DNA from 2 places in the Bacillus sp. OTU530 genome. Region 1 is predicted to be linked to the other one. Evidence: a T-box and tRNA genes for the amino acid it is inferred to sense, from the RefSeq annotation. Region 1 holds a T-box; the other holds one or more tRNA genes.
The links. A T-box is a leader RNA that pairs with one kind of tRNA and senses whether it is charged. The one in region 1 lies ahead of tyrS (tyrosine--tRNA ligase), so its partner is inferred to be a tRNA-Tyr.
Positions count from the first base shown of each region.

Region 1 (6,500 bases):
AAGACATTCTTCATGATGATGTTCCCGCCAAGTCGGACCATAGTACCTTACAGTCTTTTTTGTGTAAATACTCGCTGATTTTTAGGGGATGCATTGTTTCAGTTCTGCTTGTCGAGCGGAGCGTTGCAGATGTTGTATTCATAGTTTCTTCGACCATCATAGACTTTCCCCCTCTAGTACATAAAACGATTTTGAAAACGAATTCTGTCAAACATTTCAATAGATTGCTGGTTAACACGTTTTCCGATTCGTACCATTAAGCAATTAGCTGGATGTGAGCAAATTTCAGGATCATCCGTTGCCATCCAAATAAGCCCGCTAGCGTTCATCATTTTCTCCATTATCTTTCTATACTCCCACACATTTAAGCCTGTTCCTTTTAAATCCCAGTGCCAATAATATTCGGTTGTGATAATAACGTAGTCTTCCATGTAATCGTCCATCATGGAGACTTGGAGCATATTTTGACCGACATGACATCCGCGAAACTCCGGAATTACTTCGATGGCCCCCAATTCTACTAAATTGTCCATGTTTGACTCTGACCAGCGTTCAAGCGGGTCAGGATACAAATATGTGACATACCCTACAATCGTATGTTCATGCCGTGCGATAATAACACGTGCTTCCGGGAGGGTTGAAATTTCAATGATGGCTTGATGCTGCTGATGTGCGGGTCGAAAAGCCTTTAAATCCTCATGAAATTCACAATTTTCTAAAGTAAGAGCAGGGACTGGTCCTTCTATGATGAGGTTACCTTTTGAGGCCTGTAGCGTTTGTGAATGATACACCTTGTTGTGAATCAATTAATCTCACCACCTTTTTGGAGAGGAAGCAAACAATCTAACTGTATCTTCTTTTCATAGTAGCGTAAAACAACTTTGAAGTGAACTATAAATATCGTCAGAATTATGTAAAATATTCTGCAGTAATTTAGGATATTGTAAAAAAATATAAAATTTTGTAAGAAAAATACTGAAAGTTCGGAATAGTTTATATTATAATAAGCATTAGATTCCATAACGAAGGGGGATTTAACAATGAAGGTGGAAGCGCTTCCTGTAATGAAAGGTGATAGCAATCTACTTAGTTATGAAGACACGTATAACAGCTTTGACTGGGTAGAAGCAGAGAAGGATTTTTCTTGGTACGAAACGGGACAAGTAAATATGGCGTATGAAGCAATTGATAAACATGCTGCATCCCACCGAAAAAATAAGATTGCCCTTTACTATCAAGATGCAAATCGTAAGGAAAAATACACATTTAAGGAAATGATGGAGCAATCCAACAAGGCTGGGAACGTGTTAAAAACTTACGGTGAGATCGAAAAAGGTGACCGTGTTTTTATCTTTATGCCCCGCTCTCCGGAATTGTATTTTACAGTGCTCGGCGCGATGAAGCTCGGTGCAATTGTTGGACCGTTATTTGAAGCCTTTATGGAGGTAGCCGTGCGCGATCGTTTAGAGGACAGTGAAGCAAAGGTACTTGTTACAACACCAGAGCTTCTTTCACGCGTTCCGCTCAATGATCTTCCTGCGTTAAAAACAGTATTTGTGATAGGTGACAACATAGAAGAAGGCGGTAAAATTATCGCGTTCAACCCACTATTCGAACAGGCTTCTAAAAAGCTCGACATCACATGGCTCAGCCGTGAGGATGGTTTAATTCTTCATTATACATCTGGATCTACTGGAAAGCCAAAGGGTGTTCTGCACGTACAAAATGCAATGATTCAACATTATCAAACAGCAAAATGGGTTCTTGATTTAAAAGAAGATGATGTATACTGGTGTACTGCTGACCCAGGCTGGGTAACCGGAACATCCTACGGTATTTTTGGCCCTTGGCTAACAGGAACATCCAATGTTATTTTAGGCGGGCGTTTCAGCCCTGACACATGGTATGAAACGCTGCAGGAATACGGTGTAACCGTATGGTACAGCGCACCGACCGCATTCCGGATGTTAATGGGTGCCGGCGAGGATGTGATTAAAAAATATGATTTATCCTCTCTTCGTCATATTTTAAGTGTAGGTGAGCCTTTAAATCCCGAGGTTGTACGTTGGGGCGTTAAGGTATTTAATCTTCGGATTCATGATACGTGGTGGATGACAGAAACGGGTGCGCAACTAATTTGTAACTATCCGTGTATGGAAATCCGTCCAGGCTCCATGGGTAAGCCGATACCAGGTGTACAAGCTGCTATTGTTGATAATGAAGGCAAAGAGGTTCCGCCGTATACAATGGGGAATCTCGCAATTAAGAGCGGCTGGCCGTCTATGATGCGGTCTGTCTGGAACAACCCGGCGAAATATGAATCCTATTTCATGCCAGGCGATTGGTATGTATCGGGTGATTCTGCTTATATGGATAAAGATGGCTATTTTTGGTTTCAAGGTCGTATTGACGATGTGATTATGACAGCGGGAGAACGTGTAGGCCCGTTTGAAGTCGAAAGCAAGCTTGTTGAGCATCCGGCTGTTGCTGAAGCTGGTGTGATCGGTATCCCTGACCCAGTTCGCGGCGAAATTATTAAGGCGTTTATCGCGCTTCGCGCAGGCTACAAGCCTTCCGAGGAGCTCATTGAGGACATTCGTTTGTTCGTAAAGAAAGGCCTGGCTGCCCACGCGGCTCCACGTCAAATTGAATTCCGTGATAAGCTGCCGAAGACGCGCAGCGGTAAAATTATGCGCCGTGTCTTGAAGGCCTGGGAGTTAAATTTGCCAACAGGTGACCTCTCTACTTTAGAAGATTAATACTATTGTAAATAAACCAAGTCTGAGCGTCCTGTTCGGCTTGGTTTTTCTTGCACTTTAAGAAAGTATAAATTTCTAGCCGGGAGGCCATTTGACGCAGCAAGAAATTTTAGGAATACAATATAAGGGCAACTACGCCTCTGTCTTTGCCCAAGAACAGGGCTCGCCAATCGGCAAGTTTTCTTTATACTGTAGAAAGCTGTATTTGACATGATACCGCTATCAATGGTATAAAGATAGTAAATCATGAATATTTGCGCGTTGAAAGGATTTAGTAGCAATCATTTCCCTGTCACAGAGAGCTGATGGTCGGTGTGAATCAGCACATAAATGATTACGAATTACACCCTGGAGCATTCTTCTTCGATTGAATTATTACGCAAGAGGGGAAGGACGGCACGAGCCGTTATCAAAATGGAGCGGTGACAATATGTCACAACTAGGGTGGTACCGCGATTATATATTCAATCGTCCCTTCTTTTTAAGAAGGGGCGATTTTTTTTATACTTTAAAGAATTATAAATTTCCGGCTAAGAGGCTATGTAGTAGGAGTTTTTAAGGAGAAAGTATAAGCACAACTAGGCGATCGCCAAGTTTTCTTTATTTGAATGGAGGAGAGAAGACAATGGATATTTTACAGGACTTAGAGTTTCGAGGATTGATTAACCAACAGACAGATGCGGAAGGACTGCGTGAGTTATTAAACAAAGAAGTGGTAAAGCTGTATTGCGGTTTTGACCCGACAGCAGATAGTCTGCATATTGGTCATATGCTGCCTATTCTTATTTTACGCCGCTTTCAGCAGGCTGGACATCAGCCAATTGCGCTTGTCGGCGGCGGCACGGGTTTAATTGGTGACCCGAGTGGAAAGAAGGCAGAGCGTCAGCTTAATGAAAAAGAAACAGTAGCAATGTTCAGTCAGCGTATTAAGGAGCAGCTATCCCGTTTCTTAGATTTTGAAAAAGAAGAGAATCCAGCAACTGTTGCCAATAACTATGATTGGATTGGAAAGCTTGATGTTATTACGTTCCTGCGTGATATCGGAAAAAACTTTGGATTAAACTATATGCTTGCGAAGGAGTCTGTCTCTGCTCGTTTAGAAACAGGTATTTCCTTTACAGAGTTTAGCTACATGATTTTACAATCTTATGACTTTTTAAATTTATATCAAACACATGGCTGCAGACTGCAAGTTGGCGGCAGTGATCAATGGGGCAATATTACAGCCGGCATGGAATTAATTCGTAAATCAGAGGAAGATGCGAAGGTATTTGGTTTAACAGTGCCGCTTGTAACAAAATCAGACGGTACAAAATTCGGTAAAACTGAAGGCGGAGCGATTTGGCTTGATCCAGAAAAAACGACGCCATATGAATTTTACCAATTCTGGATTAATACGGATGACCGTGATGTTGTAAAATATTTAAAATACTTCACATTTCTGTCCCATGAAGAAATTAACGAGTTAGAAAAGCAAATGCAAGAAGCGCCAGAGCAACGTGCGGCACAAAAAGCATTAGGAGCAGAGATGACGAAGCTTGTGCACGGTGAAGCAGCATTAGAGCAAGCAATCAAAATTTCAGCGGCACTCTTCAGTGGCTCTGTAGCAGAACTTACAGCAGAGGAAATTCAGCAGGGCTTTAAGGATGTTCCATCTTATGAGCATACAGGGGAAGAGATTTCTTTAGTTGATTTGCTTGTTGCAAGTAAAATTGTTTCCTCCAAGCGCCAGGCACGTGAAGACGTATCGAACGGCGCTGTATCAGTAAATGGAGTGCGTGAACAGGATGTAAACCGTATTATTACGGCTGCAGACCGAATCGAAGGACAGTTTACAATCATTCGCCGTGGTAAAAAGAAATATTTCTTGATTAAGTACTAACAATAATAAAGGCGTAAGATTTTCTTACGCCTTTTATTTTATTTATTAGAGGGGGAGAGAGTAGAGTGGTAAACATACAGCATTGGTTTCAGAAGTACGTATTCAATCCAGATAAGCTCGTAGCATTTGGCGGAGCGATTGTGGAGATTATCTTTATTTTTGTTGCAGCCCGCATTTTCTTATATTTTGCCAACATGACTGTAGAGAAAATGTTTAAGATTCGTTTAAAAGGACCATTGCGTCAAAGTGAGCGGCGGGAAGCGACGCTTGTTAAGCTTTGCCAAAATATCCTTACTTATGCTACGTATTTTATTGCGATTATTACTGCAATCAAAGCTCTTGGCGTTGATATCACTGCATTGTTGGCAGGTGTTAGTATTGCTGGGCTTGCGATTGGCTTTGGTGCACAAAACTTAGTGAAGGACATTGTAACGGGTTTCTTAATTATTTTCGAGGATCAATTTTCTGTTGGAGATCAGGTTAAAATTAATGACGTGGGTGGAACAGTGGAAGAGGTTGGGCTACGCACGACAAAGCTGAAGGCGTTGGACGGTGAGATTTATTTCTTTCCAAATAGCGCAATTACAAAGGTTGCAAATTATACATTGGGCGGAAGGGAGCTAGAGAAGAATAGTGAAGCTTCAGCAACGCCGACAACTCCAACACCATCTCCCTCACAGTCTGCGGCAGTTCAGGCGCCTATTAAGCCTCTAGAATCATTAGAGAAGGGGGCAGAATCATCCCCAAAAGGGAGTGATGCGGTGGAAAAGCAAGGGGAACCGCAATGAAGGAAGGAGAATCTCTAGCTAAGCAAGGCGGGGGATCCTAATCTAGAACAAGCCGATGCAACTGCATCGGCTTGTTCTCAGATTATGAAGAAATATAAAGAAAGTCTTCCCTTACGAGTAGGAAGAGATTGAAACAATATAAAATAAGGTTTATTATTAACCTTATAAAATTTTACTAGACTAGGAGCTGCGAATATGAAAAATTTTGTCTTTCTCATTCTCCAACTTCTCGGCTTATGGCTCCTCAATGAAGCGGGTTATTGGATTGTAGAAACCCTTCAGCTTCCTCTTCCAGGGAATGTCATGGGAATGCTGCTTCTTTTTGCTTTGCTGGCAACTAAAACCATTCCGTTACGTTGGATTGAGCAGGCCTCCGGGCTATTGATTAAGCATCTTGCCTTTTTTTTCATCCCAATTGCGGTTGGCCTTATGAATTTCGGAGACCTTTTCTTGCAAAACGGTGTTGCCTTTATTACAGCTATAATAGGAAGCGCTGCCATTGGGATGCTTATTACAGGATTCACATCTCAAAAGCTGGCGTCAAAAAAGGGGGAGAGTGTTGGTGAACACCATCGTAACGCTATGTAGTATCACCCTTACTGTTGGAGCGTATCTTATTTCACGCCAAGCCGCAAGGAGATATCCATCTCCATTTACCACACCCGTTTTCTTCAGTACAACGATTATTATAACCATACTGCTTCTTAGTAATGTGACATATGCTGAATATGAGCCTGCTAAAGACATTATGACCTTTTTACTTGGTCCCGCGACAGTTGCTTTAGCGGTTCCTCTTTATAAAAACAAAAATATAATTTTGAAAAACCTGGCTCCTGCCGGGATAGGACTAGTTGTTGGATCTTTTGCCACAATACTATCGGCTGTGTTGATAGCCAAACTGTTCCATTTATCCAAAACAATCCTTGCCTCCATTAGTGTAAAATCTGTAACTGTTCCAGTTGCAATCGAAGCAGCAAAAATTATTGGCGGTGATCCTGCTTTAACGGCTGCATTTGTTGTTGGTACAGGAATTTCAGGCACAATGATTGGACCATGGCTCATGAACAAGAC
Region 1 is NZ_JASATP010000006.1:187,919-194,418, reverse strand. Features, by position in the region: gene AAHB12_RS06740 (acetoin utilization protein AcuC) at 1-14, opposite strand, end outside; gene AAHB12_RS06735 (hypothetical protein) at 11-160, opposite strand; gene AAHB12_RS06730 (GNAT family N-acetyltransferase) at 174-806, opposite strand; gene acsA (acetate--CoA ligase) at 1,041-2,759, shown strand; T-box leader at 3,012-3,238, shown strand; gene tyrS (tyrosine--tRNA ligase) at 3,385-4,641, shown strand; gene AAHB12_RS06715 (mechanosensitive ion channel family protein) at 4,707-5,429, shown strand; gene AAHB12_RS06710 (CidA/LrgA family protein) at 5,625-6,017, shown strand; gene AAHB12_RS06705 (LrgB family protein) at 5,992-6,500, shown strand, end outside.

Region 2 (6,500 bases), on a different contig from region 1:
GCCGGAAACAGAGGATATGCAAAAGGAGCTAATTGCACGTATGCGATTTCTCCATGAAGAACTGGCACGTTTGAAGGAAGCCTTACAATAATACAAAGTGGAGAAACAATCTCAGGTTCAAAAGCTTTTAGCTTTTGAACCTTTTTGCGTATGGTATGCAAATTATTATTTTTTCTATGCCAAATCACCGTTGCAGCCTTTACTAGCGCAGCGAATTTTCTTGCTATTTATGAAGCGCCTCCGCAAACTGCTTAAGTGTCATATCATATGTAACAAAAATACGGGGCATGCGGTAAAGTTCATTAGGCTGTCCTGTTTCTTTGAACATACCCGGCTTTACCGTAACGGCAAATTTGTAATAGTTCTTCGTTTCAGCTATGACCCTGTCATCGAAAAAGCCAAACGGATAAGCGAGGGCAATCACAGGTTTTCCAGTGATTGATTCGAGCTTTTCCTTCGATCCCTTCAGCTCGTATTCGGAGTTTGGCGTATTTCGTAAGTCCGGATGTGTAGCAGTATGTGATTGAATGGAAAACAGTTTGGAGTTTGACATTTCTAAAAGCTCTGGTCCGGACAGCCGTTTTGGCTTGGTAATAAAGTCAGAAATGGCAAAAATCGTTCCTGCGGGCTGAAAAGTACCATCTTTTAGTTTTTGAAAGACAGAGAATGCATTCCATAAGTTTTTGTACCCGTCATCAAATGTAACGAAAATGGGTTTTTCCACCTTGTTTACCTCATCCCACCGTTCAAAGGTAAGAAGCGTATAGCCGTTGTCCTTTAAATACCGCATTTGCTGCTCAAAGCTTTTAGGTGAGACGTATAAATCTCTGATGCCGCTGCCTTTAAATTCATCAATAGAATGGTACATAAGAATTGGAACAGATTTTTGGGCAGCGGCTTGGGAGCTGAGTCCGAAGATACATGTGAATAATAGTAAGACAGCTATATATTTTTTCATCAAATCCCTCCTTTTGCTTTAGTTTGCCATAATTGCGCCGGATACAATCGGGTGAGCAAAATCGAAAAATTAATTGTATAGCATGTGTTTCCTTATGTTGACATATAGAACATAAGTTCGTATAATGGTGATAATCACAAATGAAGGGAGAATGGGATGAAAAGCTGGACAGAAGAAATACCAATCAATGCGTCAATTGAACATGTATTTTCGTATTTAGATGGTTCGTTAGAGCAGATGCAAAAGATTATGCCTCAGGTGATAGAGAATACTCCGGTGAAAGAAACAGCAGCGGTGGTAGGAAATGTGTACCTTCAGAAATATAAGGAAGGCGAAGAAATACAGGAGTACGAGGTGGAGACGCTTGAATATGTGAATACATCCACCCATAAGACGTTAAAAGTTGGGTTTGTGCTTGCCAATATGTTTAATATTACAGCTACATATGAATTGGAAAAAATTGATGAAGACCATACATTGTTTAGATATATAGCTACAAACCAAGCCTTGAACGAGAATGCGGAACGTTTTTTACAATTTGCAACAAATGAAGTGGTAGTTTCTTTTATCAACCGGGTGAAGTCTGTTGCTGAGTCCGAATATAACAGTTGAATAATACATTTGTTAAAAAATAAAGAAATTAAAGGAGTGTTACAGATGAAACATCAAGCAACCCCATATCTTACATTCGATGGCAATGCTAGGGAAGCACTGGAGTATTATAAAGAGGTGTTCGGGGGAGAAGTCCTAAGTATCCAAACCTTTGGTGAAGCGGATTTTCCAACTCCTCCGGAAGCTGATGACAGAATCATGCATGCGCAGTTCAAAAAGGACGATCTATTCATTATGATGTCCGATGCATTTTTAGGTCAGTCAATTGAAACAGGAAATCGTATTTCATTGGCGCTTGAATTGGAAAGTGAAGAAGAAATTCAAAAGATATATGACGCCTTTAGTCAGAGCGGTTCTGTTTTAATGGAGCTGCAGGATACGTTCTGGGGAGCAAAATATGCTAAAGTTAAAGACCGCTTTGATGTGATTTGGGATCTCAATTATACAAAAGCGTAAGCATATATGAAAGGAAAAGCGGCGTACAGCGTCGCTTTTTCTATACATGAGTTCTTTCTGATTGGGAAGTTTTGAGCAGTATTTTTTAGCAAAGAGAGGTTAACCATGACAATTTACATTGCCTTTTTACGCGGAATTAATGTCGGAGGAAAGAAAATAATTAAGATGGAGAAACTGAAAGATATATTTAAGTCTCTCTACTTTCAAAATGTGAAAACGTATATTCAAAGTGGAAATGTCATTTTTGATTCAACAGAGGAGAGCGCTGATATTCTTTATAAAATTGAAACCGAATTGGAGAATGTTCTTGGCTACAAAGTCACTTCCATCATTCGAACAGCTGATGAACTGGAAGAGATTATCAAGCAGAATCCTTTTAGTGCAAGCGAGGATGTTGAAAAACAGTACGTGACGTTTTTATATAGGGAACCAACTGTTGAAGCGGCAGATAGACTCATGTCGTACAAAAATGATGTTGATGATTTTTGTGTTACCCATCGTGAAGTTTTTTTGCTGTGTGGTAAAGGCTACGGGAAAACGAAATTTTCTAATCATTTTCTGGAAAGTAAATTGGATGTGTTGGCTACAACTCGTAACTGGAAAACAGTAAATAAAATTCTAAACATGATCAGAAATTGATTATTAAGCCTTCGAGGAACATTTGAAAACCTACTGAGATAGGTAGATGACATATGGTGTATTTGGAAGCAAGTATATGACGGTTCTGTGTGCTGTCTTTTTTGTTTCGTATAACAACTCACATACCACGTTTGATAATTGGAATGAGAAAGATCATTGAGAATGATGGCTGTTTTAGGTATGCTGGTAAAGTTGGTAACAAATACATTATAATGTGATATTTAAAAAAATAGATATTTGTTGTATACTGACTTAGCAGTAAACGAAATGCCTTGTAAATCACAAAGTTGTGATTCAAGTTCTTTTGTTCGCATATATAATCCTGCCATGTTTGTGATACCATTTTGTTTTGAACCGTACGATTAAAACGGGATTCCTACACTGTTGATGGATGTCATGCCTGCTTGTCAGGATCGCAGGAAATCAATCTGCGGAAACCCACCTGCGAGAGCGGGTTCCAAAGCAAAGTGGAAAACGGCATATGCGGGAATATGTTTTTAAACGACATAGCAATGAAGTAAAATATACATACCGTGATAGGTGGGGAGGCAGCGGTGCCCTGTAGCTCGCAATCCGCTCTAGCGAGGCTGAATCCCCTTCAGCGGTATGATGGATGTAAGGCTTGCCTTATATAAGCGGTGATGACCTTCGGAGTCCTCGCAACAGAAATCCATGAACTTGGTCAGGCCGGGAACGGAGCAGCCATAAGTGGAAGCTTCTGTGTGTCGCAGGGTAGCTACGAACGAGCTGGCTGTATGAGTACCGCTTATGTCGTCATATCAATGAAGGGTTCACGGTGTTTATTTATTTTTATCTTGTATGGAGGGGTAGCGAAGTGGCTAAACGCGGCGGACTGTAAATCCGCTCCCTCAGGGTTCGGCGGTTCGAATCCGTCCCCCTCCACCATAGTATATTATGTGCTGATGAAGTGCATGAAGCATGTAGGTAATTGTGAAATTTGCATTTGCTGCGGGTGTGGCGGAATTGGCAGACGCACCAGACTTAGGATCTGGCGCCTTTGGCGTGGGGGTTCGAGTCCCTTCACCCGCACCATTTATAATGGAAACCTGAAACGTTATGTTTATGGCGGTTGTGGCGAAGTGGTTAACGCATCGGATTGTGGCTCCGACACTCGTGGGTTCGATTCCCATCAATCGCCCTTGCTTATGATAACATTACTTGCATATAATGGCGGCATAGCCAAGTGGTAAGGCAGAGGTCTGCAAAACCTTTATCACCGGTTCAAATCCGGTTGCTGCCTTTTTTGCACTGTAGGAAAGTATAAGTTTCCAGCCAGAAGCCAATTTGACGCAGTCGGAAATTTTAAGAATACAGTATAAGTGCAACTACGTCTATGTCCTTGCTTAACGGCTCGCCAATCGGCGAGTTTTCTTTATTTTTTGAAGGCTAAAGGGGAAATCATTCACAGGAACCGATACTTAAAATTTGAGAAGATCTTAAAACACTATAAAAAAGCGTTATTATGTACATAATAAAGAAACTGGGGATTAGACAATCAAAAGACTAGGCACTCCTTGTTTAGAGATTTTTCCTTAATAATCCTGATGTTACAATGCGGAACATGCCTTTATAAATGTCCAAATCAAAAGTCTAATAACTTTATTCTAAGTAATCACAAGGAAGCTGAAAAATACAGTTCATTATAAAAGAAACATTTTTTAAATCTTTTTAGAACCTGGCATTGGAAATTTTCCATCGTAAAGTAATTTAGATACTCTTCTTCTCTCAAAATGTATTCACCTTTGTCATTCGACCTCATGAACCAATTACTGATTGAAGACTTTTCGAACAAACAAGGTTCCATAATAACTATTTTACCATCTGGTTTTAAGACCCGTTTAAACTCTTTTACATAACCACGAACCATTTCTGGAGGGATATGGTGCAGTACAGCAATGATCAAAATAAAATCAAAACTATTGTTTTCTGAAGGAAGTTCACTTCCTGTTAAAGTTTCAAATCGGTACTGGTTATACAAACGTTTCGCAAGTTCAACCCTGTATGAATCCGAATCAATACCAAAATAATGATCAGGTGTGCATAGGGTGCAATTTGCCCCGGTACCTGCTCCAAAATCCAACACTTTTTTATCCGATAAATTAAAATGTTGCTTAATATGATTTTGAATATATAACTTTGTAAGCCATTTAGGTCGAACCAATAAGTGATAAATTCTTGGTGATAATTGCAATGTAACGCACCTGCTCCTTATTAAATTAATGATTTCCTTTCTCTTGGAAGAACAGTTTTAGGTTAAGAAAGAAGCAGCCTTTTTATGCTTTTGAATTTACATCAAAGTTAATTAAATTATGGTAGTAATTAACCTAGATGAAGTAAACAATGCCCCTTTTTGTCATTTTCAGTAAATTTGTATAATAGTTACCTTTTTTCTTTTCCTCCATTAATTCCCGCTAATAATTTCTTCTCAGGTTTTATATAATAATACGATGTGAGGAGGGGAACAATGAAATTATTTATTTTGATTCTTTTGTTTTTAGGTACTGTGCTCCTTTTCTATAGAGCATACAAAAATACTCATAGAGTTGCTTTAAATAGAGTCAATTTATCTAATATAAATTCTAATCAGCTTCAAGGATCTCATTTAAATGTTTTACAGATCTCAGATATGCATTTAGAAAATATTTCTATTTCTCCTGAACATCTTTACAACAAGCTAGCAGGAGAGAAAATTGATATAATTGCTTTAACGGGGGATTTTCTTGATAAAAAACGCAGTATTCCAAAGCTGATTCCTTATTTAAAAGTTTTTAAAAGGTTAAATCCGTGTTATGGCATTTATGCTGTATTTGGAAACCATGATTACAGATTAAAACAAAAGGATTTTGAAGTATTAAGAAATACATTGGAACAATATGGGTGTAAAACTCTTCAAAATGAAAATGATTCAATTGTTGTCGAAGGAAAGCTTATTCATATTATTGGTATAGACGATTTACATTCAAAAAGAAGCAACCTGCAAACATCATACTCAGGTTTAAAGGAAGGATACCGTTTAGTTTTAACTCATGATCCTAATATTGTTCTCAACATGAAGGGGTGGCACTTCGATTATCTGCTTTCAGGTCATTTTCATGGCGGACAAATACACTGGCCTAAGCCGTATCATCTAATAAAGCTGGGAAGGACTATGATGAAGATGAATATGATTAAAGGGCTGCATTACTTTGAGGATAAACCTTTTTATATAAGTGAAGGATTGGGACAAACATCGATAAATATCAGAGTTGGTAGTCGACCGGAAATAACAATTCATCAGCTTTCTTTAAACAAAGTTTGCGAGGAAGAAATTCAGACGGCTGTTTAACGTCAAATTCTATAATCATTTGATTAATATCAAAAACGTTGTTGAAAATCCGTCTTAAACAGCCAATCCCTATTAATATACGTTTTTTTATGACTCTGCTGGAACTTGTTAGACTTGTTCAACAGTCACCTTGTTTTTTTAAAAACTAATCATATTCCGCAGTAGCTCAGTGGTAGAGCTATTAGCTGTTAACTGTCGGTCGTGGGGGCGAATCCCATCAATAGTACTGCTGTAGCGAAATTGGCAGATGCGTATGACTCAAAATTGTGTGTGCGGTTCGACCCCAACCGGCGGTATTATGGCATCGCTTGCTAATGCGAGAAAATTAACGTTTCTTACATATTGTAAGAAACGTTTTTTTATTATTTGTTAATTTTCTGAAATGACAAAGGAATACCACTGTTTATACAGAATGAATCATATTGATACAGACAGCAACAAACAGATAAACATATTTACATTTTCCGAGGTGAATAGCAATGAGAAGCG
Region 2 is NZ_JASATP010000055.1:21,547-28,046, forward strand. Features, by position in the region: gene abc-f (ribosomal protection-like ABC-F family protein) at 1-91, shown strand, start outside; gene AAHB12_RS26230 (polysaccharide deacetylase family protein) at 224-958, opposite strand; gene AAHB12_RS26235 (SRPBCC family protein) at 1,115-1,570, shown strand; gene AAHB12_RS26240 (VOC family protein) at 1,616-2,026, shown strand; gene AAHB12_RS26245 (DUF1697 domain-containing protein) at 2,132-2,665, shown strand; RNA gene ssrS (6S RNA) at 2,982-3,159, shown strand; RNA gene ffs (signal recognition particle sRNA large type) at 3,197-3,462, shown strand; tRNA gene AAHB12_RS26260 (tRNA-Tyr) at 3,487-3,571, shown strand; tRNA gene AAHB12_RS26265 (tRNA-Leu) at 3,635-3,718, shown strand; tRNA gene AAHB12_RS26270 (tRNA-His) at 3,752-3,824, shown strand; tRNA gene AAHB12_RS26275 (tRNA-Cys) at 3,856-3,926, shown strand; gene AAHB12_RS26280 (class I SAM-dependent methyltransferase) at 4,299-4,877, opposite strand; gene AAHB12_RS26285 (metallophosphoesterase) at 5,151-6,011, shown strand.
Region 2: it encodes a tRNA-Tyr, which carries the amino acid that the T-box ahead of tyrS (tyrosine--tRNA ligase) is inferred to sense. The anticodon was not compared.